DNA from 4 places in the Exiguobacterium sp. 9-2 genome. Region 1 is predicted to be linked to each of the others. Evidence: riboswitches for the same ligand, from Rfam matches in the RefSeq annotation. Region 1 holds a riboswitch; each other region holds the start of a gene.

Region 1 (8,168 bases):
TCCAAACATCGTTGCCGTCTATGATGTAGGCGAAGAAGATGCCATCTATTACATCGTCATGGAGTATATCGATGGTATGACATTGAAGACATTTTGTGAAAATCAAGCATTACCTGTGCCACAGGCCGTTGATATCATTGCTCAAATTTGTGATGCGATCGATCACGCCCATGCACACCGGATCATCCATCGCGACATTAAACCGCAAAATATGTTGATCCGAGAAGATGGTACCGTCAAAGTAACGGATTTCGGAATCGCTGTGGCGATGTCGAATGCGACGTTGACGCATACGATGTCTGTCCTTGGGTCCGTGCATTACTTCTCGCCAGAACAAGCTAAAGGTAAATTTGCCGATGAGAAGTCGGATATCTATTCGCTTGGTGCTGTCTTATATGAACTCGTTACAGGACAAGTGCCGTTTGAAGGTGATTCACCGGTCGCTATCGCGCTGAAGCATCTGCAAGATACACCACGTCGTCCATCCGTCTTGAATCCAAGAGTGCCACAAGCGCTTGAGAACTGCATCATGCAGGCGCTTGCAAAAGCACCGCATGACCGCCAACAGTCCGTCGCAGCGTTTAAGGAAGATATGGTAACCGCATTATCTGACGAACGAGCAAGTGAAGGCATCCGAGGCGCTGAAGAGGATGAGATGGAAAAGACGATGGTCTTATCACCTGTACAAGTTCCAGAAGAATCAAAAGCAGAACCGGGCACACCTGTCGTCACGACCGTTCAACCGAAATCGTCAGAAAAGAAAAAGAAAAAACGCTGGTGGGTCATCCTATTATTACTGGTATTACTCGGTGGAGCGGCTACGACGTTTGCGATGTGGCCGGATCCTACCGTTACGGTACCGTCCGTCGTCAAAACGGATGGAGATGAAGCGGAAACGAAGCTAGAGAAACTCGGATTTGTCGTTGAGACGACAGAACGAAACAGTGATACGGTCGATGAAGGAGACGTGATCAGTCAGACACCGCGTGAAAACGCGCAGGTGAAAAAGGGCTCAACAGTCAATTTGGTCGTCTCAACCGGCAGTGCTCCGGTCGAAGTGCCAGATGTAACGGATGATGTTGAAAAAGAAGCAATTGCGACGTTAAAAGAAGCTGGATTTGCTAAAGTCGAGGTCGAACGTGAGAAATCTGATGAGGTCACGCGAGGTAACGTCATCCGGCAATCAATCTCGGCTGGTACGGAGGTCATCGCGAAAGAACAAACGATTACGATCACCGTCTCGGAAGGGACATCTTCTTTCGAGTTGAAGGATTTGACGAACTTATCGAGTGACGAAGCAAAAGCCTACCTGGACGAAAAAGGGCTCGACGGAACGTTCGAGCAAGAATTTTCTAGCGACGTGAAACTCGATCAAGTTATCCGTCAATTCCCACAAGCAGGGGCTCAAGTCGAACCGAATGACTCCGTGACTGTCTTTATCTCAAAAGGTGAGGAAGAAAAGACAGTGACAGCGACATTCCCTGAAAAGGTCGTCTATGATGCGGTCAGCGAGAATGAGGACGAGGAACCGCCGAAACAAGTCATCCGGATTGAGACGGAAGATGCAAAAGGGAAGCGGACCGTCATCGAGGAATCGATTGATCAAGATGAGACATTCGACGTGCCGGTGACGATTGATCCGGGAGAAGAAGGAAAGATTACGATTTATAAAGACGATACCGTGTATCGTTCAAAAACCATCACGTACAATCAAGCAAAAGACGCACAATGAATATGATGAAAAAGGAGTGCATAGGATGACGGAACAACGCATCGAAGAGAATCGAGAAGGAACGATCATACGCCTGCAGGGCGGCTTTTATGATGTCATGACACCAGAAGGAGAGGTTCGTTCACGGGCAAGAGGAAATTTCCGGAAACGCGGCATCAGTCCAGTCGTCGGAGACGAAGTCGTGCTTCATATCGAAAGTGAGACGGGATATATTCTCGAAGTGAAGGAGCGAGACAACTTTTTAGTACGCCCTCCTGTCGCGAATATCGATCAAGCGTTGCTTGTCGTCTCGGCCGCAGAACCTGATTTTTCAGCGCACTTGCTCGATCGTTTCCTCGTCTTGATCGAAGCGAAGGAAATCCAACCCGTCATCCTGTTAACGAAGATGGACTTGCTTGATGATGTCAAAGGTCCTGCAGTTCGAGAGGCAATTGCCGCTTACCGGAAGATTGGTTATACGGTCATCGAGACATCAAGTGAGACATTGACAGGTGTTGAACAAGTCCGTCCGTTACTGGCCGGGAAAACGAGCGTTCTTGCCGGACAATCCGGTGTTGGGAAAAGTTCGCTCTTGAACGCACTTGAACCAACACTCGACTTAGAGACGAGTGCGATTTCGAAATCACTCGGACGTGGGCGCCATACGACACGTCACGTCACGTTGATGCCACTTGCCGAAGGCTTGATTGCTGATACACCAGGGTTCTCGAACCTTGATTTTCCGTATGATATGGAAATTGAGGATGTACGGTGGAGTTTTCCTGAATTCGTGGCTGTACAGGACGAATGTAAGTATCGAGGATGTTTGCATTTGAATGAACCCGGATGTGCCGTCAAGGAAGCCGTCGAAGCACAAGAAATCATGTCCTCTCGTTATGAGAACTATGGTATGTTTATAGACGAAATCAAGAATCGAGCCCGGAGGTATTGAAGATGATTAAAATTGCACCATCTATCTTATCAGCAGATTTTGCGAATCTCGAACGCGATGTTAAAGCAGTCGAAGCAGCAGGCGCGGACTATATCCATTTCGATGTCATGGATGGTCAGTTCGTACCGAATATCTCGTTTGGACTACCTGTGCTCAGCAGTTTACGTCAAAAGACGGATATGGTCCTTGATGTCCATTTAATGATTGACCAGCCAGAACGTTTCGTTGAAGATTTCGTTAAGGCAGGGGCAGATATCGTGACGTTCCACGTCGAAGCGACGAACCACGTCCACCGTGTTTTACAACAAATCAAGCTAGCCGGTGCAAAAGCAGGGGTCGTCTTGAATCCTCATACGCCATTATCGACGATTGAACACGTCCTTGAGGATGTCGATATGGTCTTATTGATGACGGTCAATCCGGGCTTTGGTGGACAAGCCTTCATCGAGAGTGTCATGCCAAAACTCGCATCACTTGCACAAATGAAAGCAGATCGTGATCTGACATTTGAAATCGAGATTGATGGTGGCGTCAACCCGGAAACAGCAAAACTTTGCATCGAAAACGGCGCGAACGTTCTTGTCGCGGGATCAGCAATCTACAATGCACCAGATTATGCGGAAGCGATCACTAGCATTCGTCAAGGGGCTGCCGTATAATAAGAACGAGAAAACGAAATATGATGACCGCAAGGGGTGTCGCTTGAAAAGCGGCTGAGAGGAGTCTTTTAGACTTTAACCCTTCGAACCTGTTCCGTTCAAACGGACGTAGGGATGTGGCGCACGCAGGCAGTACGGCGTTCGTCGTACTGCCTTTTTGCGTCCTCTCGTACAATGAAGGAGGAAATAGCATGAAACGGTTACAAATGATGATGGAAATTGCCATCTTTGCAAGTCTCGGGGTCGTCTTTGATTTACTGATTCCATTTAAAATGCCACAAGGCGGTTCAATCAGCTTAGCGATGTTACCAATCTTTGTCATGGCATTTCGCCACGGTGTCATCGGGGGTGTCGTCACAGGAGCGCTTGTTGGTACGATCCAACTGATGTTCGCCCCACAAGTCTTGACGATCGTCCAACCATTACTCGATTACACGATTGCATACGGTGTCGTCGGACTGAGCGGTCTGTTCGCGCGTCAGGTTAGACAAGCTGCACGTAACGGACAAAAGAAACGTTTGATGGCGTTCGTTCTCCTTGCAACACTATTAGGCGCAGGACTCCGTTATATCTGTCATGTCATAAGCGGAATCGTGTTCTTCGCGAAATATGCAGAAGGTCCAGTCGTGCCATATTCATTAGTTTATAACGCGACATACATGGTACCATCTTATGTTTTATGCGGTGTCGTCGCGGGTCTCCTCTTTACAACTGCGCCACGTTTACTACGTTATTCAGCACGAGGCGTCTGAGATGCGGGCGATTCTCGTGTGTGCCGGTCCTCAAGAAGAAGTGCCTGATTTGCGGATGCTTTGTCAGTCTAGTGATTTCATCATTGGTGTCGATGGTGGTGTTCAGACGATTGAATTGTTTGGGCTGACATGCGACATGACGATCGGTGACTTTGATTCGCTTGGTTACGTACCTGAAGGAGCAATCGTTCATCCGGCTGAGAAAGATGAGACGGATCTCGAACTCGCCCTTCGTACAGTATCAGAGATGAAACGGTTTGATGATACTATCATCGTCGGAGCAACAGGTGGACGACTCGACATGACCGTTCAAAATGTGTATTTATTGAAGCAATACCCTGAAGCGCGACTCGTCACGAAACGGGAAGAGGTGCGATATTTGGCAGTAGGATTGTATGCAGTCGAAGCCGAAAGCTATCATTATCTTTCTTTCATTCCACTTGTGCCGTCAATCTTGAGTTTAGCTGGAGTCAAATATCCACTTGATATGCATCCTGTTCCGGTCGGAGGTTCCTTGACCGTCAGTAATGAATGGAGTACGTCAGAAGCGACAGTAGAGCTCCATCAAGGAGAACTATTGATGATGCGAACACTTAAGGAATAGAACAAGCATATGAAAAAAGGCCGTGGATGATACCGCGGCCTCTTTTCATATGGTATTATTCTTCGAGTTGGGAAGGGGCGACTCGAATGTCACTTTGAGCCGATAGGTGTTTTCCTTTAACGAACAGATGATAGCTTCCCCACATGACGAGGAAAAATGGAACACCGATGTATAAAGCAATCCGTTGATCCGCTTGAAACGCAAGACTGACGAGGACGACGACATTAAGTGTCAACGATATCAACGGTAATACTGGATAGAATGGCGTCTTGAACTTTAGTTCGGATAGATCATGTCCGTTTCGGATGAACTGACGGCGGAACGCAAGTTGCGAAGCGGAAATTGAAATCCAACCGACTTGAGCACCGAGTCCAGCTAAAGACAAGAGCCAAATGAAGACGGTATCCTCTGCGAAAAATGCTGTCAGAAGCGATAACATCGCAAACATCATCGTAAAGAGTAAAGCGCGCATCGGCACACCACGTGCATTAACATAAGATAATTTCTTTGAAATCATCCCTTCTTGTGCCATTGCCCATAACATTCGGGTCGCGGCATACAGTCCCGAGTTCCCGACGGATAATAGTGCTGTCAAGACGACGATGTTCATCAAGTCAGCGGCATACGGGATGCCGATCGCATCAAAGACCATGATGAATGGACTACTGACTCCGCCAGCCGTCTCATACGGAATCAATGCACCGACGATCGTGATCGATAAGACAAAGAAAATGAACGTGCGCCAAACTGTATTCCGGATAGCTTTTGGAATCGATTTTTCAGGCGTGTCAGACTCCCCAGCCGCGACACCGATCAATTCGGTTCCCTGAAAAGCAAAATTGACAGCAATCATCGTCGTCAAGACACCGAGAATTCCGTTCGGAAACCAACCGCTTGCCGTGAAGTTCGCAAACAGCGAGGATGGACGATCTGCTTCCATCGGTAACCAGCCAAACCAAGCTGCGCCACCAAGAATGATGAAGAAAAGAATGGCGAGTACCTTTAAACTTGAGAACCAGAATTCCGCTTCCCCGAACGCTTTGGCGGAGACGGCGTTTAAACCGAATAACAAGACCGTAAAGACGGTACACCAGACAACGACCGGCACATTCGGAAACCAACGGTCCATCAAACTACCGGCAGCTGTGATTTCAAGTGCGACCGTCACAGCCCAGCCGAGCCAGTAAATCCAACCGACGGCAAAGCCGATACCTGGTCCGATGAAGCGTGTCGTATACGTTTGGAATGATCCTGAGACTGGCAAGAAAACTGCTAACTCCCCTAAACATAACATCGTCAGATACATGATGGTCCCACCCACGATGTAACTGAGGACCGCCCCGAGAGGTCCTGCTTGTGAAATCGTTAACCCTGATCCTAAAAATAAGCCTGTTCCGATAATTCCACCGAGTGAGATCATGAACAGGTGTCGACTCGTCATCTCTCGTTTGAGTTGCATGATGACTTCCCCCAATTCTGACAAAATAAAGTACGTTCCTATTGTAAGCGTTTTCAATAAAAGCGACAATTAGTTTATGAGAAAAATAAATGAGAGAATAAAAAAACCGGAAGGGAAGATTCCCATCCGGTGGTTGCGCCTTATACGCGTTCGACTTTACCTGATTTAAGAGCTCGAGCTGAAACCCAAACCTTTTTCGGCTTACCGTCGACGAGGATACGTACTTTTTGTACGTTGACTCCCCAAGTACGTTTTGTTTTGTTCAATGCGTGTGAACGGTTGTTACCCGACTTTGGCGATTTCCCAGTAACGTAGCATTTACGTGCCATGCGTTCCGCCTCCTTTTATGTTGTTTTGCGTTCGTCCTAATAGACACTTTGCTATCTTAGCATGGTGTCAGGGCGGTTGCAACATAAAAAAAGTAGCTGACAAGAAAAAAACTTGACAGACAACCTCGAAATTTAAAATAATAAATGAGGATGATGGTAAAAGTTCATTTGACCGCTACTATTTTTCACTTATTCATTGTATAGTCAGTACGGCGACTTTTCAATAGTAGGTCCTTATAGTAGAATTATGAGAAGAATACAATATTCAAAGGGGGCTACTCAGGTGGCGATCGAGATGAAAACGACCTATGGAAAGATTGATGTAGATAATGATGTCGTCGCGCAACTTTCGGGCGGCGCAGCAATGGAATGTTTTGGTGTCGTTGGTATGGCATCTCAGTCTCAAATCAAGGATGGTCTTGCTGAACTCTTAAAACGTGAGAACTTTGCACGCGGTGTCATCGTTCGACAGTCTTCAGAGCAAGTTCATATCGATATGCATATTATTGTAAGTTATGGGACGAAAATCTCAGAGGTGGCGAACAATGTACAGAGTCGCGTGAAATACACGCTCAGTCAGGCACTAGGTCTTGACGTGACATCTGTGAACATCTTTGTCCAAGGAGTCCGCTTGACGAATGTCTAAGGCGGAAATAGAGGAGGAAACTTTAGTGAGTGTAGATCGTTTAACAGGAGCGCAGTTAGTCAAGATGATTCAAAATGGCGCGGCGAATCTTTATCAAAACGCAGATTTCGTCGATTCATTGAACGTCTTCCCTGTGCCAGATGGTGATACGGGAACGAACATGAATTTGACGATGACTTCAGGTGCAAAAGAAGCAGGTAAATCCACTTCGGATTCTGTTTCGGAGGTCGCAAACGTCTTCGCACGTGGATTATTAATGGGGGCACGCGGAAATTCTGGTGTCATCTTAAGTCAATTGTTCCGTGGATTCTCGAAATCAATCGAAGGAAAAGCAACGATTGATACGAAAGAGTTCGCTGATGCATTGCAAAAAGGTGTCGATACAGCGTATAAAGCGGTCATGAAACCGGTCGAAGGAACGATCTTGACAGTTGCCCGTGAGACAGCTGTAGCGACCATCGCACAATCTGAAACGACGACGGATTTCTTAGAGTTGATGCGTCAACTCGTCGAAGCATCGAAAGTATCGCTTGACGGAACTCCTGACCTTCTTCCTGTATTAAAAGAAGTTGGTGTCGTTGATTCAGGTGGTCAAGGTCTCGTCTGTATCTATGAAGGATTCCTCGCGACACTCGAAGGAAAAGAACTTGATAAGCCACATACGCCAGTCATGGAAGCACTCGTCGAAGCAGAGCATCATAAATCGGCTCAAAGCTTCATGTCGACAGAAGAGATCCATTACGGCTACTGTACGGAAATCATGGTTCGCTTCCAAGATGACAAGTTAGCAAATGCACCGTTCAGTGAAGAAGCATTCCGGAACGAATTAGCGGAATTCGGTGATTCGTTGCTCGTCGTAGCGGACGAAGAGCTCCTTAAAGTTCACGTCCACGTTGAAACGCCAGGAGAAGTCATCACAAAAGGACAACGTTTCGGTGAGCTCGTTGCTGTTAAGATTGAAAATATGCGTCAACAACACTCGACGATCCTCGAAGAAGAGGGCGCGAACCAAGTCACTCCAGTCGCTGCACCGAAGACAAAAGCGAAAGCAGCCCT
Region 2 (8,168 bases), 780 kb from region 1:
GTGACTTACGGATTAAAAGGTCGAGAAGACGGTAGTTGGGAGTTGCAATATTGGGATCTTAAAACTAAAAAATTGACGACAAAACAATTGAGCACTCCCTCAGAAGTTAATAATAAAAAGTACGCCTACTCACCCTTTCAACGAACAGAAGATCTACTTTATGTGGAGCGCTATTCGATGGATGAGCAAATCCCCAAAAGCTTTATTTATATTATTAACTTAAAAAATAATCGCGTACGCAAACAACTACTACCAATAGAATTAAAGAAAAATGAATACATTGAGTCATTCTATAAAGGACAACTACTTTATTCTCAAACATATTTTCCTAAGAATAACCCCGATACTGAACAGCAGCGTCTGCTGATGACAGACGGAAAAAAGACGAAACGATTAAAACAACTGGAAGGAGAAGATTTTAACACTCGAATTTTAAATGAAGGCAAATTAATCGTGACGATAAATGAAAATGATGAGACACAGTTAAGTTGGAATACGTTCGATATGGAGTCGGAAAAATATACAGTACATCAAGTTCCACTTCCTGATCGTAAAAAATTCACAGATGGAGGTGGATTCCCGGTCTCTATTTTGGAAAATGGACGCATTTATTTTTCTTATCAGCTAAAAAATGATGATTACAGAGTATTGGTTTTCAATCCGACATCAGCAAATATTGAATATGAAGGAAACATTACGAATAAAAATCCAAAGATTAAGTTATCACTAAGTGATATGCGATTGAAGTAAGTTATAGAAATTTCATTCAATCACTTGAAACCTCCCGTTTTCTTCCAACGTATAAAGACTATACAAGGGGGGAACTCACATGCAATTCTTGATTTTTGTCATCTTCGCAGGTGCTATGTACTGGTTTTATTACAATTTCTTACTCGGATACCGTAAGAAAAACATCACGCTGACGTTTGACGATCGGTTTTATTCACTCGACGAACATGTCGCAGCCATCGAACAAAAGCTTGCAATGGATGGGCATTCGGCACGTTATCTCGGTGACCGTCGTTTTGAAGTTGATGGCAAACCTTATCTGTTCCTCGAGCGGACAGTCCCAGTCGGCGGGGTTCCGACACAGCAGACGATTCTCGAGCAACAAAAAAAATAACTCTCCCGCGTTTGGGAGAGTTTTTTCGTTAGACCGGAATCCGGTCGAGGGGATGTGGTTGTTGCGACGAACGATACCAGTGTATGATCCAATGATCAATACCGATTTGATACGCAAAGCGTCCTGCAGCAAGTAAGACGATTGAGGCAGCTAAGAACAACGGGTTTAACGCAATCGTTCCAGCAAGTAAGTAATTGAGATTCATGATGCTCCCGACGACCAGTGCAGGAACCGTCAATAGACTGAGAATCAACAAGATCCCGACGACGAGTTCTGCGAACGGAATCAAGACGTTGATCAGCCCGACGTTTGGTAAGGCGAGTTGCTCGATCCACGTCGCGTACCACGAACTGACGAGTGCGTCTTCGCCTATCGCTTTCGTTAGCGCCCCTTCAAGAAACGGTTTTGCATCAAAGCCATTGATGTACTTGCCGATCCCGGCGATGAACCACTGAATTCCGAGCCAGAGCCGGATGATCGTCACTAAACTGATGCCGATGATGTGTAATGCTTTCACTTTCAGACACTCCTCTACTACAACATAGTCCCCATCATACTGAAAAATCATCAGTAAGATAGGGACTATCATCATAACGTCATCGAACCGTCATCGACCTGTTACAAAAAAGGATAAGGTAGCCGTTCATGACCGCTGATCGAGACGATGACTGATTGCAGTTAATAAAGCAGCGACAAGCGCAACAAGCCCACCGACCAGTGCCGTGTTCATCATCGGACCGTTCGCATAAACGATGCCACCGAGTGCCGAACCGAAGGCAATCCCGACATTACTTGCAACCGGCATCAAGGAAGCGGCGAGTCCTTTTGCTTCCGGATTGAACTTTTCGGCGAGGTCAATCAAGTAGATTTGTGTCGAAGTCGTCAATAAAATCGACATCAATGACATCAAGGCGATGTTAAACAGACCAAGTGAAAGGGATACTGTCGTGAAGTATAATGCAGCAAGGACGATTGCTTGCACGACGAAGACGAACCGTAAGCGACCCATCGGATTTTTACTTGCAATCTTGCCGGCAAGGATGTTACTGAAGATCGAGACGACACCGTAAGCGAGCAGGATCGGACTAATCCATGTCTTCGCGATGCCGAGTTCCGTTTGCAGGATCGGCACGAGGTACGTGTAGACGACGTAAGTTGCTCCGAAGCCGAACGACGGAATGAAGAAGGCAATCAGGATCCGTGGATTAGCGAGCAATCCAAGCTGCTCCTTGATTGAACCGGAGCCCGTCGATTGCTGGACGGGAACGATCTTCCACACAGCGAGGAACGCAATCATTCCCATGACTGTCGTCAGCCAGAACGTGGCTGCGAAGCCAGCGTGTTGACCGATGAACGTACCGATCGGAACACCGAGGACGTTCGCGAGTGTAAAACCACCAAAAATGAACGAAACGGCGACACCGCGCTTCGCGACAGGTACGCCATCGCTTGCGACGACCATTGCGAGCGAGATCAAGACACCGGTCAGGATGGCAGTCAGGATGCGGGTTGCGAGCAATACTTCGTAACTTGGAGCAAAACTACTGGCAAGGTTCAGTAAGACCCAAGCGAGTAACAGACGTAGGATCAGGCGACGCCGTTCCAGGTGACCGGTCAGCGACATTACAATCGGTGTACCAATCGCAAAGGAGATGGCAAATGCCGAGACGAGCGTACCGGCTGTTGCGATCGTGATATTAAGAGCTGAGGAGATTTCAGCGAGGATCCCGACGATGACGAATTCGCTTGTTCCGAGAACGAACGTCAGGAGCGACAACGTGGCGATCAACAGCCAATCGCGTCGACTTAAACGAGTAGTAGGTGACATGGATGATTCCTCAATTCTGGCGCTTGCGCGCGAAACTATGAGTAACAGGATAGCATGAAACGATTTCGTCGGGTATCGCAAAGCGAGAATTCGGGAAAAGAACCATTATTCGAAATAGCGTGTGAATTTCCAGGCTTGCTGTTTTTTGCGTATACTACAGAAGAAGACTACTGACAAAGGAGTGGAAACGATGCAAGCGACAGTGACATGGAACAAACAGATGGGGTTTAGTGGACAGACGGAATCAGGGCATCATCTTGCGATGGATGCAGCACCGGAGAACGGTGGCGAAAATCAAGCACCACGACCGACTGAACTGCTGCTACATGCCGTTGCCGGCTGTACTGGAATCGACATCGTCTCGATTTTAGAGAAGATGCGCTTGACGATTACTCATTTCGAAATGGATATCGAAGGGGAACGGGCAGAGGATCATCCGCGGCGCTTTACGTCGATCTCGATTCATTACCGGCTTGAAGGTGATCTCCCGGAAGATAAGGTCCGTCGCGCCATCTCGTTATCAAAAGATAAATATTGTTCGGTCTCGCAATCCTTGAACGCTGAGATTTCCGTCTATTATTCCATCAATGGTGTCCGGAGCGAGGATCCTTTGTGAAGAAAGTAGCACTGATCGGTTGCCTGTTGCTTGCAGGGTGTGCGCAGGAGACGACGGAACCAACGAAACCATCACAACCAGCAAAGAAGCAACCGACGGAGGCGAAGAAATCAAAGCCTGAGCCGACAAAGGAAGAGCAGCAACAAGCACGATTAAAGCAGCAACTTGAAGCGATGTCGACGTCAGAAAAGATCGATCAATTGCTCTATATCGGAGTTGCCGGAACGGAACTTTCAGCAGCTGACCGGAAATTGTTGCAGACGCATGCGATCGGTGGGGTCTTACTGCTTGGTGGGAATATTACGTCAGAAGATCAACTCTTGACGTTCACGCGTGCCATTCAAGAAACGAACCAAAAACCGTATGTTTTCGTCGGGGTTGATGAAGAGGGCGGACGGGTCAGCCGGGTACCGGATCAACGATTACGTCTCCCGACGAGTCAACGGATGGCGCAAGGTGCAGATGCTGCAAAAATGGAAGATGTCGGACGTACGCTCGGTCACCTGTCACGATTTTATGGGTTCAACATGGACTTCGCACCGGTCCTTGACGTCAATAGCAATCCGAACAATCCAATCATCGGCGACCGTGCGTTAAGTGCTGATCCGAAGACCGTCGCGACTCTCGGTACGGCCCTGATGCATGGGATGCAAGAGACGGGAACGATTCCGGTCGTCAAACATTTTCCCGGTCACGGCAATACGAGTGTCGATTCCCATGTCGGTTTGCCGAGAGTGACAGCATCAAAGGAAGAACTGAAGCGAACGGAACTGTTACCGTTCCAAGAAGCGATTCAAGAGGGCGCCGAGATGGTGATGGTCGCCCATATTCTCTATCCCGCGTATGACGATCAAAATCCATCTTCGCTCTCGAAGCCGATCTTGACTGACCTCTTGCGTCAACAACTCGGATTCAAGGGTGTCATCATCACGGATGACCTTGTCATGGGGGCGATCACGAAACGATATGGTCTTGCGGAAGCGGCACGTCAGGCACTTGTCAATGGAGCTGATATGGCGATGTTTTCGGAAGCAGGTGCCTATCCGAAGGTCCACACCGAAGTGATGCAAGCGGTTAAAGAAAAAACGTTGTCGTCAGAGATGCTCGATGCTAAAGTGATGCGGATCTTAAAGCTGAAGCAGATCTATGCCGACAGCCAGAAGCAACAGCGACCGACGAAATCGGAGCTTGTTCAGCAAGTGGAAGCGCTCAACTAGGACTAGCGAAGCAAAGCGACTCATGCTAGACTAATGGGGCAAGCCAATTAAACACGAAAAGACACTAGGGGAGTCTCGCAGCAGACTGAGACGGAAGTATCCGGACCCTTTGAACCTGATCTAGTTCGTACTAGCGGAGGGAAGTGGCTCGAAACCTTAGATATCCTTAGCGCTTCAGCGCATTTTCGGACCACTCCCTTCAACATCGGGAGTGGTCCTTTTTCGTATGGAAAGGAAGAACATGATGCGTCTACATCTGATTTCGACGGGATCCATCAATCCACGCGATGGAGTGGAAACCTTTCAATCGCTTCAACCATATACGGATCAGCTTCATCTTCGAGAACCAAATTTGTCGGCAACAGAATTGTTAGATCTGATTGACGCGCTCCTTGCAAAAGGGTATTCGTCTGATCAATTAACCGTTCACGACCGGGTCGACGTCGCCCATGTCGCTGGCATCGGTGTGCAATTGACGCGACGTTCCTTACGTGTCTGCGATGTTCGGCGACACTTTCCGAATCTCATCATCGGGAAATCCGTCCACTCTCTGGCAGAAGCACTTGCAGCGGAAGCGGAAGGAGCCGACCGACTGCTGTACGGTCATATTTATCCGACAGCGTCGAAACCAAACGTGCCACCGCGAGGGATCGATGCCTTGAAGCAAGTTGTCACTTTCACGACGAAACCAGTCATCGCAATCGGCGGGATCACTCCTGATCGCATTCCTGAGATCGCAGCGACCGGTGCAAGCGGAATCGCCGTCTTATCCGGTATTCTCGGTCAAGCGGACCCGCATGCTGCCATTCAGCGTTATCAGGGGGTACGGGTATGACGGATCACATCATCATCGGTGGTGGAGTCATCGGTTTGACGCTTGCTTACAGTCTCGCTTGTCAGAACGTATCCGTTCTTGTCCTTGATCGCGGAACATGCGGACAAGGGACGAGTCGGGCGGCTGCCGGGATGCTTGCGACGGACATCGAGCTGAGAGAAGAATTGCATACGCTTGCCGCGCGAAGTCGCTGTCTGTATCCGTTACTTGCGCGACGCCTCACGCGCGAGACCGGGATCGATTGTGGCTACCGGGAACAACCATTTTTATTGAAACAAAATGGGCAAGAATACTTATTTCCATCGGTCGGTCAAATCGATCCGCGACGACTAACGACTGCATTGATGCATGTCTTACGAAATCGTGGGGTACCAATCGAAGAACAGGTGGACGTCACGCGAATCGAGGAGAGTAATGATTTCATTAGGGTTGAGTCGAACACGGGAACGTGGACGGGACGAACGGTGACGGTTGCTGCCGGACGCGGGTCCCAAGCCTTGCTCGATACAGCTGGCATTTCGATTGCGACATATGGGGTCAAAGGGGAGTGTCTCGCAGTCCGTCTCGCGGGTCAGCCGTTACGCTCGATCCTGTTTGATGACGCCGTCTACCTCGTACCGAAAGCGGACGGACGGATATTGATCGGTGCGACAGACCTACCGCACGACGAGACGATCGGTGTTAGTGTCGCAGGAGTCACGTCACTGCTTCAAGCAGCAGAGCGTCTCTATCCACCGATCCGTGATGCTGTCATCGAAGAAGTCTGGTCAGGCGTACGACCACAAACAGAGTTCGGCTTGCCATATATCGGAGTCGCCGATTCATCCCGTCGGATCTTTATAGCGACGGGGCATCATCGGCATGGCATATTACTCGCACCGGCGACAGCGGAAGTCTTGGCAAACACATTACGGTTGATCCTAAAGGAGGAAGTTCGATGAACATTACGATTAACGGCAACGACCACACCATTGAACAGATTGGGACGATTGAGGACATGCTCACGCAACTTGGCTTAGGGGAAAAACTCGTCATCGTCGAACAGAACCGACAGATCATCGACCGCGGAGCTTACGATCAAACGGTCGTTCGGAACAATGACATATTCGAAATCGTTCATTTCGTAGGAGGAGGATAAACATGCTACAAATTGGAGAAAAGACATTCGAATCACGATTATTACTCGGAACGGGGAAATATACGGATGCTACGGTACAGCAGGAGGCCATCGATGCGTCCGCTTCACAAATCTTGACGTTCGCTGTCCGGCGGCTCGATCTCTTCGACAAACAACAACCGAATTTCTTGGAGTCGCTTGATTTAACAAAGTATGATTTACTACCGAACACGGCTGGTGCGAAGACAGCGGAAGAAGCGGTTCGGCTAGCGAAACTTGCGCGGGCATCCGGTATGTGTGACATGGTCAAGGTCGAAGTGATTGGGTGCGATAAGACATTACTACCTGACCCAATCGAGACGTTACGGGCTTCTGAAGAGTTACTTAAAGAAGGATTCATCGTCTTACCGTATACATCGGACGACGTCGTCCTTGCACGACGACTCGAGGAACTCGGCTGTCATGCCATCATGCCGGCTGCGTCACCGATCGGTTCCGGGCAAGGCATCCTCAATCCGCTCCACCTAAAGTTCATCATCGAGCAGACGACGGTGCCTGTCATCGTCGACGCTGGAATCGGTTCTCCAACTGACGTTGCCTATGCAATGGAACTGGGAGCGGATGGTGTCTTATTGAACTCCGCTGTAGCCCATGCCCAGGATCCGGTCAAGATGGCGCGCGCGATGCGACTAGCCGTCGAAGCAGGGCGCTTCGGATACGAAGCGGGACGAATCGAGAAGAAACAGTATGCAGTCGCGAGTAGTCCAACGAGTGGATTGATTCGATGACACGTTATTCACGCCAAACTCGATTTCAACCGATCGGAGAAGCAGGACAAGCACGCTTCGCAGCAGCAAAGGTACTGATCATCGGGATGGGGGCACTCGGAACAGCATCGGCAGAACAACTCGTTCGCGCCGGTGTCGGTGTCGTCCGAATCGTCGACCGCGATTATGTCGAGTGGAGTAATCTACAACGGCAACAACTCTATACGGAGGACGATGCACGGCACATCGTACCGAAGGCGATTGCTGCAAAAGCGCGGCTTGAAGCGATTAATTCGACGGTGACGATCGAAGCACATGTATTAGATGTCGACCGGGCAGCGCTGACATGGCTTCTCGATGATATCGATCTCATCATCGATGCGACGGATCATTTCGATATTCGTTTACTGATGAACGATATGGCATTGTTGCGCTCGATTCCGTGGATTTACGGCGGCTGCGTCGGCAGTTACGGGATTACTTTCACTGTTCGTCCGGGAGAGACGCCGTGTCTGCAGTGCCTGCTCGATCAATTACCACGTGATCAGGAGACGTGTGATACGGCGGGAATCATCGGTCCAGCTGTTCAGATGGTCGCCTCTCTACAAGTGACGGAAGCGTTGAAGTGGTTGAGCGGGAAGACGGACGCGCTGCGGACACGTCTG
Region 3 (8,168 bases), 1.0 Mb from region 1:
TCGACGAATCGCTTCCTTCATCTTCTTGATTTTTTTCTGTTGCTCCTGATAGGCGTGGAACTGTTCCATCAAGCGACGTTCTCGTTCGACGACGAACGCACTGTAGTTCCCTAGGTAGGAGGTCAGTTCACCATCTTCGAGCTCGACGATCGAGGTGACGACGGCGTCTAAGAAGACCCGGTCGTGAGAGACAAGCAGGATAGTTCCAGTGTAGTCCCGTAAGAATTGTTCTAACCATTCAACGGCAGCTAAATCAAGATGGTTCGTCGGCTCATCAAGGATTAGGAGGTGTGGTTCCATCAGCAACATGCGACCGAGGCAAATCTTCGTTTGCTCACCGCCGCTCAACTGATGGAAAGGGCGAGTGAGTAACGGACGTAAATGTAATCCGTTCACCATGCGCTCGATCTTCGAGTCGAGTAGATAGCCATCTTTTTGTTCGAATGCATTTGTCGCTTCCGCATATCGAACGAGTAGTGCATCCAGATCATCTGGCGCTGTCGCCATCAAAAGCTCCAACTGTTGCATCCGAGAACGGATTGCGAGGATCTCTTCAAACGCCGTCCAAAGGACGTCGAGTCCGGTCATTGTCTCGGCATAAGTGGGAAGTTGTTCCAAGTAGCCAATCGTCAAACCGTTCTTTTGATAGATGACTCCACCGTCCGGTTGGTCAAGGCGAGCAAGTAAGCGGAGTAATGTCGTTTTACCACTCCCGTTTCGTCCAATCAGACCGACACGATCGTGTTCGTTTAAGAAGAGGGAAACGTCCGTTAAAATCGTTTCGCCTCCGAATTGTTTTGTCAGATGTTGAATGTCGCAAATCATCATAATAAGTTGATCCTTTCGCGCGCATTAAAAAAAGGGAGAGCGCAAATAGCACTCTCCCTAGTGTGTGAAAGATGCGCTTTGCTGTATTTTTCAATCATGAAGTTCTAAAAAAGGGCAGACGGGTGCCTTAGAACGCCATTCCATGAAAAATCGCGCGCAACAGATACAATTGTTCCATTAACCAATGTTTGCACGCAGCAAAGTCCATCATTTCACACCACCTTTCGTTTCAGATACAACCAGTTTACCATTATCTTGTTAATTGCGGAAGTCTGAATTATTTGAACACACCAGCAATCGAGCTGAAGAAGTCACTCAGACCATCAAATAATTTAGCGAAGAATCCTTTTGTCTCCTCGGACGTTGCAAACGCATGGATGTCTTGACCAGCATTTTTCAGTCCACTCTCGATTTGCCCCCAGTTGATGTTCGCTTGCTCCATTTGATTGAATAGATTCGTCAACCGATCCATCTGTGCATCAGACAGTTGGATGTTGTTGTTTTGAATGACTTGGACGATCAGGTTTTCGATCTCGACTTTTGTTTCCGGTTTTTGATTCGCGATTTCGGCCTTGATCTCATTCATCAAATCAGCGACTCTATCTGTCCCGACTGTCTTCCCGACGTCTGATGTGACCGATAATTCTTGCTGTGCTAAATCTTTCCGTTCGTCACTCAGCTTGATTCCGGTCTCAGCCGAAGTTTGATCATAGGCTTTCATGATTCCTGTCAGTGCCGATGTTCCAGTCACTTTATAAGGAGAAGTGATCGTGATGTCGGCATCTTTGACACCTGCCGTGACGAGAGCGTTCAAATACATATCCTTCGTCACCCACGTGATGTTTTCCGTCGCAACGGAAAGTCCGTCCCCTTTTTCCGTCAATTCGATCTTAGCGGATGAATACATGTTGCCGCCCTTTTGTGACTGGGGGATGTTTTTCCCGAGGTATTTTTCTTCGTCTGCAGAGGTTGCGATGATCGGTGTGATACCTTCCGGTGCATTGAGACGTGAAAGCACCCAAGCCTTATCTTTTGCGCCGAGTGACTCACCGAGAGTGACGATTGTCTTATCGACGACCTGCTCGGCGGATGCGGCTGTCGGAAGTAATAAAGCAGAAGCGATAACGGCTGACGCCATGATTTTTGTTGGTGTATGCATAATGAAATCCTCCAATTGTAAGTAACAGAATGAATTATAGTATCAGGTACTAAAATTAGTGTACGAGAACGAAAGAAGTTCGGAATCGGTCTGTAGATGGAGACGATATCCGCCTTCTGACACTCCATAGTATAGCGAAAAGAGGACAACTTGACTTCCATTTTCAGCATGCTATAGTGGATTTGAATCGAATAATGACCACTAGGGGAGTCGGTAGGCCGACTGAGACGAACGAAGACGTTCGGACCCTTTGAACCTGATTAAGTTCGTACTTACGGAGGGAAGTGGCGTCAAGTCTTGTTCTTCTTGCGCCATGCCCGTGTGTTTCGGGGTGGTGTTTTTTCGTTTCATAAAAACAAGGAGGATGAGATCATGACATTCACACAAGAAATCAAACAAGCAACACAAGCGTATTGGGACAGTAGTTTTACGCACCCATTCGTTCAAGGAATCGGCGAGGGAACGTTACCGCTCTCGAAATTTCGACATTATGTCATGCAGGATGCGTATTACTTAAAACACTTTGCGAAGATTCAAGCGAAGGCAGCGTCAAAAGCAGATGACTTTGCGACGATCGCGACACTTGCCGAGCACGCGACTTCGACATATGGGGCAGAACTGAGCTTGCATCAATCATTTTTCGAGCCGCTCGGTATCACGGAAGCAGACCTTGAAGCATTTGAACCGGCACCAACGGCATATGCTTACGTCTCACACATGCATCATGCGAGTGAAGGGACGCTTGGTGAGACGATTGCTGCCATCTTGCCATGTTACTGGTTGTATTATGAAGTTGGACAACAATTATTGACGTGTACACCGGATGAAAAAATCTATCAGCAATGGATCGACACATATAGTTCGGAATGGTTCGAAAAGGTCGTCTTTGAACAGATTGCACGGCTTGATGCGTTGGCGGAACAAGCAAGCTCGACTGAACGAGAGCGGATGAAACGGCATTTCGTGACGAGCTGTTATTATGAGTTGCTGTTTTGGCATATGGGATGGACGGAAGAAACGTTTACGTCGGTGTACGAGACGATTCCAGCACGGACAGTATCTTCCTAAAGAGTTAAATGGTAGAATTAGGTATAACATTTAGCGGAAGTAGGGGTAGAAATGGAAATCATCGTGATCGTACTTGCGATCAGCGCCGCGTATGCCGTGCAACGAATGCTGGGTAAAGTCAAAGTAAGATTTATTGGATATATCATTCCAACGTTAATCGTGTTGTCCGGTATATCCGCTACGACTCGAAACTTCAAGGTAGCATATAGCATGGGGAGCTACATTTCTGCTGTTCTTGTCATTGTCGTCTATGCATTACTGACCTATTGGTTATACCGCGTCTACCATCGTGCGAAAGAAGAAGCGGAATATCCGTATCAATCATTAAAAGACCGAGACATCCTTTAAAGGGGTCTCGGTCTTTTGTGAATCATGTTCTCATTTTTTCCAGTTTTTAAAGCCATCACCGAATTCGAGATGCAGTTGATCGGTAAAGATACCGTTCTGAAAGACCGGCACATCAACTGGTAAGGTGCCTTGCGGTTTGAACGTTCCGAAGATGGCTCGAATACCGGCAGGAAGATTTGGTCCCGCTGATTTCAGATTGCCTGCTTCGGAGTCCGGTCCGTTCGGATCCCCTTTAAAACCATAGACGAGGACGTGTGCCGGTGCGTCCGGTTGAACGGCGACATCGTATGGATTGCGGAGGCTAAGCAAGACGGATGGTATATCTGTTTGTTTCGCATACCGGAAGATTGAAGCCGGAATCGCTTGCTCTGGTGCAGTAGGCAGTAGTTTGGCACTCGTATTGACGTTTGAACCGACGATGATGTAATCTGCTGCATCGAGTTGTGCCCGTAGTGTCGGGTTTTGGTCGAGCGGTAGCGTAGTAGCCGAGTAATTCGCTGTCGTTACGTGCCAGTTCCGGTTCTTAGGCAGGGAAGCAATCGTCTTTTTCATGCTGTCCGTTTGATCCGTCGCAGGGGCGATCACAAGAACGTTTGCATTCTTTTTCGGCTTGAAGGGTAACGTCCGTTGATCATTTTTCACGAGTGTGACCGCGGCTTCCGTCATCGCGCGTTCTTTTGCTTTATGTTCGGGACTACCGACGATTTGGTTCGCTTGCGCGAGTTTATCTACTAAGGATGTCGTATCCGTCGTGCCATTCCATATTCCGCGTTCTGCCTTCAGCGTCAGGATCCGCTCGACCGATTGATCAATCCGTTTCTCTGACAGACGTCCGTCTTTGACTGCCGCAATCACGTCCTTAAAAATCTGGTCGAGTTTTGTGACATCCTGCTCGGAACGAAGAATCGTCGGCATGAGCGCGATGTCGACACCGGCGTCAAATGTTTTCAGAGCGGCTTCTGATTCCGTAAAATTGTCGGCGATCGCCTGCATATTCAAAGCATCCGTGATGACGATACCATCGTAGCCGAGTTTTTCGCGCAGTACGCCCGTGATGACGTCATCCGACAATGTCGCAGGTAAAGGGAAAGTGCCGTTTTTTGACGTGACAACTTCAGACTCGATTTGCGGCATTCCGATGTGTCCTGTCATGATCATATCGATGTCTTCGGCGATGGCACGCTTGAACGGGACGAGCTCGACTTGTTCCAGCTCCTCCAGGGACCGGTCGACAACCGGCAAGCCATAATGGGAATCGGTCGCGGTATCGCCGTGACCCGGGAAGTGTTTCGCGGTCGCTGCGACGCCTTCAGTTTGAATACCCTTCATCAAAGCGGAACCGAGCGTTCCGACGAGCTCCGGGTCACTTGAGAACGAGCGAACACCGATGACGGGATTTCCAGGGTTACTGTTGACGTCAAGAACCGGACCGAAGTTGACATTGATGCCAAGCGCATGCAGTTCAGAACCGATGATATGACCGGCATCATTGGCATACGCGCTACTACGGGTCGCACCTAACGCCATATTGCCGGGTAAGTTCGTTCCTGTTCCGAGCCGAGTGACGATGCCACCTTCTTGGTCGATCGTGACAAAGAGCGGAATATCGTTGCTGTCATCTTGTTTGACCACTTCTTGCAGATCATGAACGAGTTTTGTCGTCTGTTCGGTTTCACTGACGTTCTCAGCAAACAAAATGACGCCACCTAAATCATAGCGGTCGATGATGTTCGCGACTTCCGGAGCAAGCGACGTATGGTTACTGCCATTCCACTGCCGGAAGTCCGGCATGATCATCTGTCCAATTTTTTGTTCGAGCGTCATCGTGTCGATTTTTTGACTGATCCGATCTGCTGAAGATCCTGCCTCTGCCATGACAGGCAAACTACTTGAAACGAGTACTGCTGCGAGTCCTGCTGTTAACGTGAATTGCCCGATCCTTTTCATGATGTACATCCTCCTCTAGTCAAACCACGACTGGAATTCTTTTCAATACGGACAGTATAGCAAGGTGCTTGTTTTAAAACAATATTTTATTTGAAAACGATTACATTAGCAAATAAGTTTTAATAATGTTTTTGTGCATTCCGATTTGAACAAAAAAATGACTCCCCTTGAAGAGGAATCACTTTTTAGTCATTCGATCGATCAGCTATAGCGCTCCACGATGTTTGTCAGCTGGCGTTCGACAAATGACTGATCCTGCAGTTCACTATTGGATAGGCGTAGTTTGATCATTGACTCATCCGCTCCAGCCATTTCACTGAACAATGATCCGAGACTATGCGCACGACGATCGACTTGGACGATTAAATCAATCCCTGAGCTGTCTTGGAGCATGATGATTTCGATCTCATCCAGTTTATGAGCGTAGTGTGTATTGCGTGCTGAGTATTCAAGTTCCTGAGCAATCGGTAAATCTTTACGGAATCGTCCAGGTAATTTTTCTGTATCGGCTTTCTTTAACCGGAAGCCAAGTGACTCCATGGCATCTAAGACCGTCGTTTGGTAACGGTTTGCTTCGACGATGACAGCGTCACGGTCCGACGGATCAACGGATTGTGCGATGTCAAGTCCGGTCTCGATCCATGATTTCGATTGGCTGACGGAGAGTGGCGTATTTAGTGGCACACGTAATGTGAATGGAATTTCCCGCTCGACACCCGCTTCGATCGTGAACTTCGCTTCATTTAAGGCAAACCGGTCGAGCGTAAAGGTCGTAAACGTCGTACTATCATTGACTTCTTGTTTGTACTGCGTGTTGAATTCAAGATAAATCCGGTCAATTTCTTGATCGACGTTTCCACCTTTGATATGGACGACACCGTGGATTTGACCGCCTGGTTCACAGCGATCATCCGTCAACCGTGTGTCGACCGTTGCAGCACCGATTCCGATTTGTGAGAGAATTTTTTTGAACATGATGCATTCCTCCTTTTGATTACGTAAGAATGATGAAGCGTGTAAACTTGTCGAACAGGTACGAATTTGCTACAGTTTCGAAAGAACATTAGAAAAGGACGGGACGACTAGTGGAACTACATGAATTAAAAGCGAACCTTGCTTCGAAAATCACGCAAGGAGTACTGATCCATGCAACGATGAGCAATCCGCGTCAAAAATCCAATGATCTCCGACGAATCAAGGTAAAACCGATTCTATTAAGAGATACGGTGATGATGCAGGTTGAGTTTCAATTTGAACGCGTCATGAAGCATGAAAATATTTTAGTGGAGGATTTCATCGGTCGACTCGATGACTGGTTCACGGAATTCCGGCAATTCCTCTTCCGTTTTGAAGAAGAAGAATGGCAGTTCCAGCTCTCGAAAAAGATGAAAGTCGCGATCAAGACATCCCAAAAGGAACCGATGAAAGCACTCTTGTCGCATGACCGAAAAAAAACCTATCTATTAGAAGACGGTGTACCGGTTCCGTTTCTGATTCGTCTAGGTGTGATGACGGAAGCGGGGCAAGTCAAAAAACAGAAGTACGATAAGTTCAAGCAAATCAATCGCTTCCTTGAATTCGTCGAGGATAGCATCGCCGCCTTACCAACAGGAAAAAAACTGCGGATTTTAGACTTTGGTTGCGGGAAATCGTATTTGACGTTCGCTCTCTACCATTATTTAAAAGTCGTCAAAGGATTCGACCTTGAAGTGACAGGTCTTGATTTAAAGAAAGAAGTTATCGAAGAATGTACGCAAATTGCACGTGATCTGGATTATACCGATCTGACATTCCGCGTCGGGGACGTTCATGATTATACAGGGGAAACGGAAGTCGACCTGATGGTGACGCTTCACGCTTGTGATGTCGCGACGGACGTCGCACTCGCACGAGCTGTCGACTGGAATGCATCAGTCATCCTAAGTGTACCGTGTTGTCAAAAGGAGCTGAACCGTCAACTGGACTGCGCTCCACTTGATGTCATGCTCCAGCACGGACTGATCAAAGAAAAATTCGCATCACTTGCGACGGACTCGATTCGTGCCGAGTTATTGACGCTTGTAGGATATGAAGCGCAATTGCTTGAATTCATCGATCTTGAGCACACACCGAAGAACATCTTGATCCGTGCGTACAAACAAAACAAGCGACCAACGGAAGAAAAAATCGACCGGTACATCGCGTTCCGTGATCTGTTGCAGGCGCGACCATTTTTAGAAAATGAATTAAGCGGCAGACTTGGACAGATTTCACCGAAACTCGTACAATAAGAAGGAGAACGAATCAAAGGAGGCAATACGATGGATTTCCAAATGTATTTTGAAGATGTCGTCCAAACAGCCCGCAAAGAAGCGCAAGCTGCTGGATTTGAAGAATTAACGACGCCAGAGAGCGTGGATGAAGCAATGAAACGGGAAGGTCTGACACTTGTCCTTGTCAATTCTGTTTGTGGATGTGCTGGCGGGATCGCCCGTCCTGCAGCAGCGTACGTCAATCGGAAAGAGGGCATCAAGCCCGATCATTTCGTCACAGTATTCGCTGGACAAGATCGCGAAGCGACAGACCGTGCGCGTGAATATTTCGAAGGTTATCCACCTTCATCTCCATCATTTGCGTTAATGCAAGATGGAAACATCCTCTCGATGGTCGAGCGCTTCGACATCGAATCGTTCACGGCGGAAGAAGTCGTCGAGAAACTTGAATCATTAATTGAAATCTACGCCTAAACGAAGAAGACTCCTGAAAAAGGAGTCTTTTTTGTGTATTCATAAGACTAAAATAATAAATTTTAAATTTGAAAACGTTTGCAAAATTGTAT
Region 4 (8,168 bases), 400 kb from region 1:
TTGAAATCCGGACAGTTCGTATCTTTAGAGGCACGGGCCTTTCAGCAGTTGCAACGGGTTCTCGCCCAGATGGAAGCGAGTGAACGCGACTTACGCGACGGGCGACTCGTCTTACCTGCCGTCCGGAACATGAAGCATCTGATCGGTGCCTCCATCCTGCATCTCCATGCCGATTTGCTCGAGAAATGGTTCGAATTGAAATCCGGACAAGGATTCCGGCTCGACTTGCCGAATTCGTTAGAGTCACAACTCTATCCGTATCAACGGACGGGCATTCAATTTCTGAAGAATTTGGACGCGCACCGATGTCACGGCATCTTGGCCGATGAGATGGGGCTTGGAAAGACAATTCAAGCGATTGGTTATATAGCAACGATTTCGGATAGTCGCGCACTGATCGTCGCACCAGCATCACTGCTCCGCAACTGGGAGGCGGAACTGAAGCGCTTTTTACCCGGTCGACCGGTTCATGTCGTGACGGGATCTCAAACTAGCCGACTTTCCGAACTGGAGTACTTGGCTGAAAACACAGTGACGATCGTCTCCTATACGACGCTTCGGACCGACGTCCGTCGCCACCCTGTATATGACGTCGTTTTCTTTGATGAAGCACAGCACTTGAAGAATCCGCAGTCACAAACGGTCAGTCAACTGCGACATCTGCAAGCAAAACGCCGGTTCGCCTTGACGGGAACTCCACTTGAGAATCGACCGCGCGATATCTGGTCGATTTTCCATGTCTTGTTTCCGGAATTACTGCCGGATTTAGCGACGTTTGAGAAATGGTCGTTTGATGACATGCAACAATTCATTCAACCATTTTTATTACGGCGTGAGAAAAAAGATGTCTTACAGGACTTACCAAAGAAGCAGATCGAGCATCATTATGTCGAGCTCGGACCGAATCAAAAACGGTTATATGCGTCGTATCTCGCCAAATTGCAACTCGAGACGCTGCAGCATTTAGACGAAACGAAACGTGAAGATCGTTTGAAGTTACTGGCGGGCTTAACGCGGTTGCGGCAAATTTGCAACGATCCGGGATTATTCGTCGAGGGGTACACAGGGGAAGCAACGAAACGAACGCGTCTGCTCTCACTGATTGCAGAAAAACGAGCAGCCGGAAAACGGATCTTGATCTTCTCACAGTATACGCAAATGCTCGAGCGCATTCGTTCGGATCTCGCGCAACGTCACCTCCCCCACTTCCTATTGACGGGTGAGACACCGCTCGAAGACCGGGTCGCGTTATGCGACCGGTTCAATGACGGTGAAGTCGATCTCTTCTTGATTTCGCTGAAAGCTGGCGGAACGGGACTCAACCTCGCCTCCGCTGATACCGTCATCCTGTTTGACAGCTGGTGGAATCCGGCCGTCGAACAACAGGCAGCCGATCGCGCCCATCGGCTTGGACAACAGTCTGACGTGACGGTCATCAAATTGCTGACACGCGGAACGATCGAAGAGAAGATGACGGAATTACAAGATCGAAAAGCCAAAATGGTCGATGCCGTCCTGACGGCTCCAGACAGTGACGCCTTGACCGTCAAGGAACTCGTTCATCTCGTAACGACAAAGGAGGAACAACGGTGATCCTTGATCTCCTGCTTGGTTATCTCATCGGTAGCATTTTAGGTGGTACGCTCTTTAAGTACATTAGTCGTACCGATTTGGCACAGGTCGGTTCCGGAAACATCGGTGCCCGCAATGCCCATCGTGCCGGTGGGCTTCCGGCTTTTTTATTCGTTTATCTGTTTGATGCCGCGAAGACAGTCTTTGCGTTGCAGATCACTGACACGTTTTATCCGGTCGCCCTCGCCGTGCTCATCGGTCACTTGTTTCCGTTGTTTCACCCACGACGCGGCGGTAAAGGGTACGCCGTATTTTCCGGAATCGTCTTCGCTATCACGCCATGGGCATATCTTGCCGGATTAGGCATACTCGGTTTGTCTTATCTCGTAACGAAAGATAGTATCAAAGCGGGACTTATTCCGGTCGTTTTACTTCCGTTACTACCCGTCTTCTTAGACGCAGGGTCAGTCAATATCTTGTGTACCGTTGCCGTAAGTCTACTTGTCCTGTGGGCTCATGATGCACTCCACAAGCCAGCCATTACATAAGGAGGACGTCTCCATGATCGACTTTTCCATTGCAACTGCGGACGACGCGGAAGCAATCCATGAATTGAACTACCTCACCTTTACAGAAGAGATTCCGCAACATCAACCGAACATCGAACGGAAACGAATTGATCGATTCCATGATCAGAACACTTACTTGATCGGTAAGGAAGACGATCGACTCGTCGCGATGATCGCCATTCGAAAGCATCGTCCCTTTTCGCTTGAGGAAAAGGGCGTGACGCTAGAAGAGACACTGACGGACCCAGCGGAAATCCGCTTACTTAGCGTTCGTCCCGAATACCGCAATAGTCGTACGTTCATGCAATTGATGCGCTTTTTAATGGTCTACCTCGAGCGGGAGACGATTGATCACGTCTATATCAGTGGTACGACGCGGGAAGCAAAACTATACGCGCGGTTCGGCTTCACACCAATCGCAGCGACGCTTGGTAGTGGCGATGCCCAGTTTGTACCGATGTTGTTGTCGCGCGCCACATACGAACGATCCGTCATCGCGGATGTCTTACGTCCCCTGCATTTTCTAGCCGGTCCGGTCGAGGTTGCGCCGACGGTCCGTCAAGCGGCGCAACAAGCACCGCGTCCACACCGGACGGCCTCGATGCGGCAGCTCGATCAAGATTTACGTGGCCGAATGTGTCAGTTGCTGGATTTGCCACATGTCTCGATGGCCGTCGGCAGCGGTACGCTCGCCAATGATATTGTCGCGCAACAACTCACTGGACATGGATTGATCCTGAACGGCGGCGAGTTCGGTCAACGCTTGATTGATCACGCGGCACGTGCCGGCAAGTCCTTTGATGTCCATACGCTTCCCCCCGGTCACCCGATCGACTTGAAGCAACTCGCTCATCAATTGAGGCAAACGGCATACAACTGGATCTGGTTGACGCATTGTGAGACGTCAACGGGTGTTCTCTATGATCTTGATGCAGTAAAAGTGCTGTTAGATCAACGAACCGCACTCGTCGTCGATGCGATCAGCGCTGTTGGAACCGGACATTTCTCATACGATGGCTGCACTTTCGTCACGACTGTTTCCGGGAAAGCGATTGGTGGTTTACCGGGTCTTGCGTTCATTGGTCACGCAGATCGCGTCCTACCTTCTCTCTGTATTCCCCGTTATCTGGATTTAGGACTCTATGCGGAAGGGGTTGCCTTTTCCGGCTCGTCGAACCTGTTGCTTGCCTGTCAGGCAGCGCTTGATGCCCTCGATCTTAATCAAGCAGCAATCAAGATGACCTATCTCGAACAAGCCGTCCGCGCAACTGGATTCCAACTCCTCGCACAACAAGAAGCACAAGCGCCGGGAATACTGACGATCGTTCATCCGTCCGCAACTGATTTAGGCGACGCTCTGCGCATTCAGGGGTATCACGTCCAGTATGAAAGCGACTATCTCGTTTACAATCAGTGGCTGCAAATTTCGACGATGGGACAGACGACGATGCGGCAAATTGAACGTCTCATTCGTGTTTTAGTTCGTGAAAATCAACGAATCATCATAAAGAATGAAAAAAACGAAAGACCTCTCAACCCCTGATTTCAAGCGGTTTGGAGGTCTTTCGACTTCAAAAAGATAAAAAAAGAGGTTTATGGATTTAAAACACAGGGGTATAAACTCATTAGCACCGCATCAAACCGGTGACTTACTCACACATGTTTCTCAATATCAGCGTAATGACCTGGGAGAGAAATGCAAAGTCACGAAAGCGTCAGATTCATGAGAGTCTGAAACCGATTGTCTTAGCATGATTCATATTGTTCAGGATTCGTCCTGCTCCTACATTCATTACCTTTTGAGGGCTATACCAAATTCAAGGGGGAAATGAACATGTCAGTTAATTTAACAGCCGAAAAACGCGAGGTACGTCCACGCTCACTCCGTAAACAATTGCGTCATGAAGGAAAAGCTCTTGGCGTCGTGTATGGTTACAAAGTGGAAAGTACACCAATCGCATTTGAAGAAAAAGAATTGCTTAAAATCGTCCGAGAAAACGGTGAAAACGTCTTGATTTCACTCAAACTCGACGGTAAAAATATTAACGTCTTGATCAATCGCCGTGATATGGATGTCTTCACACCAACAGTCGATCACGTTGAATTCATCGCCGTGAAAATGGATGAAGAAACAGAAGTCGAAGCAGACGTTGTACTTGTTGGCGAAGCAGCCGGTGCAAAAGTTGGTGGCTTCCTATCACAAACACTCTTTAAAGTAACAGTCGCCGCTACACCAGATAAATTACCAGAGAACGTCGAAGTCGACGTCACGAACCTCGAAATCGGCGATTCGATTTCTGTAGCCGATCTTCCAGAACAAAAAGATTTCCGCATCGTTACAGAAGGCGATATTCAAGTCGCAGCTGTCGTCGAATCGACACTCGAGCAGGATCTTGAAGAAATCGAGGAAGCAGAGGCACAAGCAGAAGCTGGCGAAGACAACGAAGTGGAAGCAACAGAAACGTCTTCAGAAGAAACAGCTGAAGAGAACGAAGACAATAAATAAGTCGTTTAACGATACGCCCTTTGCGGCGTATCGTTTTTTTTTGTGTCTTGACAACAGACGCTGGATTGCCTAAAGTGAACAGCGTATCACCTATTACCATATCCACTAGGGGAGCCCAATTGGCTGAGACGATTCACTTCGGACCCTTCGAACCTGATCTAGTTCATACTAGCGTAGGAAAGTGGAGCGACCACATCCAATGACTCCTGCTGCGCGCAGTTTTTCTGAGGACCGCTCTCTTTTTTACGGAGGGCGGTCTTTTTTGGCGTCTCCCCCATTCAAAGGAGGACGTATCTAATGCAACACTGGAAAATGAAAGAAATCATGGTCATGATGATGCTCGCCGTCGCTTGCGGCGTCATCTATCTTGGTTGGTCAACACTCTGGTTGCCGATCTCAGCGATCTTCGGTCCTGTCGGTGCCAACTGGATGTTTGGCATCTGGATCATTGCGAGTCCGCTCGTCGCAGCAATCATTCAAAAGCCAGGTGCCGCTTTAATTGCGGAAGTCGTCGCGGCAGCCGTCGAACTGTTCACAGGTAGTCATTTTGGTTTATCCGCTCTTCTGATCGGAGTCTGCCAAGGACTTGGTGCGGAACTCGTCTTTGCGATGACGCGTTACCGTCGTTATGACACATGGACCTTGATGTTATCGGGTGTCGGAGCCGCGATTGGTAGCATCGTTTATAGTCTAATCGCGAACGGATTCGGTTACTACACAACGACGACGTTGCTTGCGACAACTGGCTTACAATTGATCAGCGGCGCATTACTCGGTGGCTTGCTTGCAGCCATTCTCGTCCGTCGCCTTGTTGCGACTGGTGTCTTGAACGGGTTTGCGGCAGGACGTGCGAAACGAGAAATCGCATGATTACTGTCGACGACCTCAGCATCCGCTATCCCGGTCAGATGAAATCGGTGCTCAATCATGTATCGCTGACGATTGAGCAAGGGACGACCCTTCTGCTCGGACGAAGTGGGAGTGGCAAGACGACATTACTTCATGCCCTTGCCGGACTGACACCGGAAACGATTGAAGTCGAACAGACTGGTACCGTTACCCGGTCCGGTTCGGTCGGAATCTTGTTTCAAAATCCAGAAGAACAGTTCTGCATGGAGACGATCGGACGCGAAATCGCTTTTAGTTTAGAAAATCGCTCGATTCCGCGCGTGGAGATGGATGAACGAATTGAACGCTTACTCGCACTCGTCGGTCTCCCCCTCCCCTTCTCGACACCGATCGCGAGTCTATCCGGTGGAATGAAACAGCGTCTCGCGCTCGCAGCGGTCCTAGCACTTGAGCCGACGATCTTATTACTCGATGAACCAACGGCTCAGATTGATCCAATCGGACAACATGAGCTGATGGCGTTGATTTTTCGGATTCAAAAAGAACACGATTTAACGATCGTCTTGATCGAACACCAACTCGATGTCTGTTTGTCGTACGTCGACCAGGTCGTCTTGCTTGAGGACGGATCGATTACTGCGACAGCAGATCCACGGGATCTGTTCCCCCAGGATTACAAAGAGCTTCAAACGAAAGGTATTGCCGTTCCCTCTTTGTATCCGTATACGTTAGAGACGTTACCCATAGATGGACCGCAAGCGGCGCGACTTCATGTGCCTTCCACCGTCGCTACAGCTGGTCGCTCTTTGTTACACGTCGCTGCATTATCGACGAAAGCACCATATCCGCTGACCGATGCGACATTTTCCCTGCAGACAGGAGAATGGGTGATGCTGCTTGGGGCAAATGGATCCGGGAAAAGTACATTGCTTGCGACACTCGGGCGGTTGCTTCCCAATCGTGGAACGTATCAGCTCCAGGGACGTCCGGTTCATCGTTACTCCCAGCGTCGCTTTTATGAGCACGTTGGCTATGTCTTTCAACAACCGGATCTGCAGTTTCTTAAGCTGACGGTCGAAGCGGAAATCGACTGGAGCCACCGGGCAGCGACGAACGTTAAGCGCGCGGCGTTGCTCGAACGGCTGGAACTGACATCTGTCAAACAGCAGTCACCACTTGCTCTTAGTACGGGGCAACAACGACGGCTCAGCGTCGCAACGATGCTCGGACAAACGAAAGACTTATTGTTGCTCGATGAACCGACCTTCGGACAAGATGGATTGACGACACGACGCTTAATGGAACAGTTACAGATGGAACAACAGAACGGTACGACACTCGTCATGGCGACGCATGATATGGAGCTCGTCGCCCGGTATGCGGATCGTGTCCTCGTCATGGAGCAAGGACGGATTACTTTTGACGGTCGCCCAAGCGAGTTATTCGCTGACGTTCCATTACTCGAGCGCTGTCAGCTACAACGTCCACTTTCGTACCAATTCCAGGAGGTGAAACGTGATGCAAACGAACGTGTCCCCGTTCGCTAAACTCAATCCTGTCATTAAGGGAAGCGGATTGTTTTTGATCATGTTTGCCTTGATTGCAACGAATGACTGGGTCAAAACGTTAGTATTCTTGAGTTTTGCTATCGCACTGCTACTCCTTTCCGGATGGGGTCCTTTTGATTTCTTGAAGCGACTTGCGCCGTATATTCTATTATTCTTATTGACGTTCTGGATGATGGCGGCTTTCGGCAAAGGAACGAATACTCTTTGGTCGTTTGGTTGGTTTCATGTCACGTCGGAAAGCGTCGCGCACGGCTGGTTACTTGCCTTGCGGATGGCCACGTTCGTCTGCCTGAGCCTCGCTTTCGTCACGACGACCGACGCGACCCGTTTCGTAATGAGCTTGATCCATCAGGCGAAGTTATCGCCCCGCTTTGCTTACGGATTCCTTGCCGGGATTCGCTTTCTGCCGCAACTGGTCGAAGAAGTCCGCGTTTTGCGGCAAGTCCGGATGATTCGCAATGTGCACAGTCGCTTTCCTGGTGATGGATTTCTTTCAATTGGCTTACCGCTCTTCTCACGATCGATCCAGCGGGCAGAACGGATGGCGATTGCTCTCGAAGCCCGTCACTTTTCAGCAGAGCGAACGTATTACGAGGTACCGGTCGTTCAGCGTCAGGATATTATTTATCTCGTGGTCATCCTCCTATTCATCAGTCTTGTCTTTTGGCTATGATTACCGCCACCCGTATCCGGGTACACTCTAGCAAGACAGATTGAAGGAGAACGACATGAAACGTATCCTCTTGATTGGTGCAGGTCACGCTCACCTGCATTGCATTACACACGGACCAACAGAAGACGTCGAGTGGCTGGTCCTGAACGCCTCGACTTACCAATATTACTCGGGCATGTACTCTGGGCTTGCTGACGGAACATACGACATGGATGAGATGCGTATTGACGTCGCCGCCTTATGTCGTGCCTATGATAAACCATTCATCAAGGAGACCGTCATCAAAGTCGACCCTGTTGAAAAGGTCGTCTTCGGTGCATCCGGCAGACGTTACACCTATGACGTCGTCTCAACGAATATCGGTTCATTCGACTGGTCGGAAGATACGACGCGATTATCGATTAAACCGAACTACCGGTTACCGGATACAT

The links. A riboswitch is a leader RNA that binds a small molecule or an ion and turns the genes downstream of it on or off. The one in region 1 is predicted to bind thiamine pyrophosphate.
Region 2: another riboswitch for thiamine pyrophosphate. It lies ahead of VJ374_RS06165 (thiamine phosphate synthase); the one in region 1 lies ahead of thiT (energy-coupled thiamine transporter ThiT).
Region 3: another riboswitch for thiamine pyrophosphate. It lies ahead of tenA (thiaminase II); the one in region 1 lies ahead of thiT (energy-coupled thiamine transporter ThiT).
Region 4: another riboswitch for thiamine pyrophosphate. It lies ahead of VJ374_RS08300 (ECF transporter S component); the one in region 1 lies ahead of thiT (energy-coupled thiamine transporter ThiT).

What each region holds. Positions count from the first base shown of each region.
Region 1 covers NZ_CP142850.1:1,969,170-1,977,337, reverse strand. Annotated here, with positions in the region: gene pknB (Stk1 family PASTA domain-containing Ser/Thr kinase) at 1-1,732, shown strand, start outside; gene rsgA (ribosome small subunit-dependent GTPase A) at 1,758-2,663, shown strand; gene rpe (ribulose-phosphate 3-epimerase) at 2,666-3,322, shown strand; TPP riboswitch at 3,345-3,454, shown strand; gene thiT (energy-coupled thiamine transporter ThiT) at 3,514-4,074, shown strand; gene VJ374_RS10495 (thiamine diphosphokinase) at 4,076-4,678, shown strand; gene VJ374_RS10490 (amino acid permease) at 4,734-6,137, opposite strand; gene rpmB (50S ribosomal protein L28) at 6,278-6,466, opposite strand; gene VJ374_RS10480 (Asp23/Gls24 family envelope stress response protein) at 6,750-7,112, shown strand; gene VJ374_RS10475 (DAK2 domain-containing protein) at 7,138-8,168, shown strand, end outside.
Region 2 covers NZ_CP142850.1:1,192,792-1,200,959, forward strand. Annotated here, with positions in the region: gene VJ374_RS06135 (hypothetical protein) at 1-750, shown strand, start outside; gene VJ374_RS06140 (hypothetical protein) at 830-1,123, shown strand; gene VJ374_RS06145 (DoxX family membrane protein) at 1,152-1,640, opposite strand; gene VJ374_RS06150 (MFS transporter) at 1,767-2,951, opposite strand; gene VJ374_RS06155 (OsmC family protein) at 3,142-3,567, shown strand; gene nagZ (beta-N-acetylhexosaminidase) at 3,564-4,784, shown strand; TPP riboswitch at 4,841-4,943, shown strand; gene VJ374_RS06165 (thiamine phosphate synthase) at 5,026-5,619, shown strand; gene VJ374_RS06170 (FAD-dependent oxidoreductase) at 5,616-6,560, shown strand; gene thiS (sulfur carrier protein ThiS) at 6,557-6,757, shown strand; gene VJ374_RS06180 (thiazole synthase) at 6,760-7,524, shown strand; gene VJ374_RS06185 (ThiF family adenylyltransferase) at 7,521-8,168, shown strand, end outside.
Region 3 covers NZ_CP142850.1:960,471-968,638, forward strand. Annotated here, with positions in the region: gene abc-f (ribosomal protection-like ABC-F family protein) at 1-828, opposite strand, end outside; gene VJ374_RS04945 (DUF1002 domain-containing protein) at 1,106-1,987, opposite strand; TPP riboswitch at 2,181-2,287, shown strand; gene tenA (thiaminase II) at 2,360-3,055, shown strand; gene VJ374_RS04955 (hypothetical protein) at 3,107-3,403, shown strand; gene VJ374_RS04960 (glycoside hydrolase family 3 protein) at 3,434-5,350, opposite strand; gene VJ374_RS04965 (sporulation protein) at 5,552-6,325, opposite strand; gene VJ374_RS04970 (class I SAM-dependent methyltransferase) at 6,436-7,620, shown strand; gene VJ374_RS04975 (BrxA/BrxB family bacilliredoxin) at 7,651-8,076, shown strand.
Region 4 covers NZ_CP142850.1:1,571,870-1,580,037, forward strand. Annotated here, with positions in the region: gene VJ374_RS08280 (DEAD/DEAH box helicase) at 1-1,593, shown strand, start outside; gene VJ374_RS08285 (glycerol-3-phosphate acyltransferase) at 1,590-2,120, shown strand; gene VJ374_RS08290 (GNAT family N-acetyltransferase) at 2,134-3,684, shown strand; gene VJ374_RS08295 (50S ribosomal protein L25/general stress protein Ctc) at 3,976-4,647, shown strand; TPP riboswitch at 4,745-4,844, shown strand; gene VJ374_RS08300 (ECF transporter S component) at 4,945-5,517, shown strand; gene VJ374_RS08305 (ABC transporter ATP-binding protein) at 5,514-7,043, shown strand; gene VJ374_RS08310 (energy-coupling factor transporter transmembrane component T family protein) at 7,015-7,737, shown strand; gene VJ374_RS08315 (NAD(P)/FAD-dependent oxidoreductase) at 7,793-8,168, shown strand, end outside.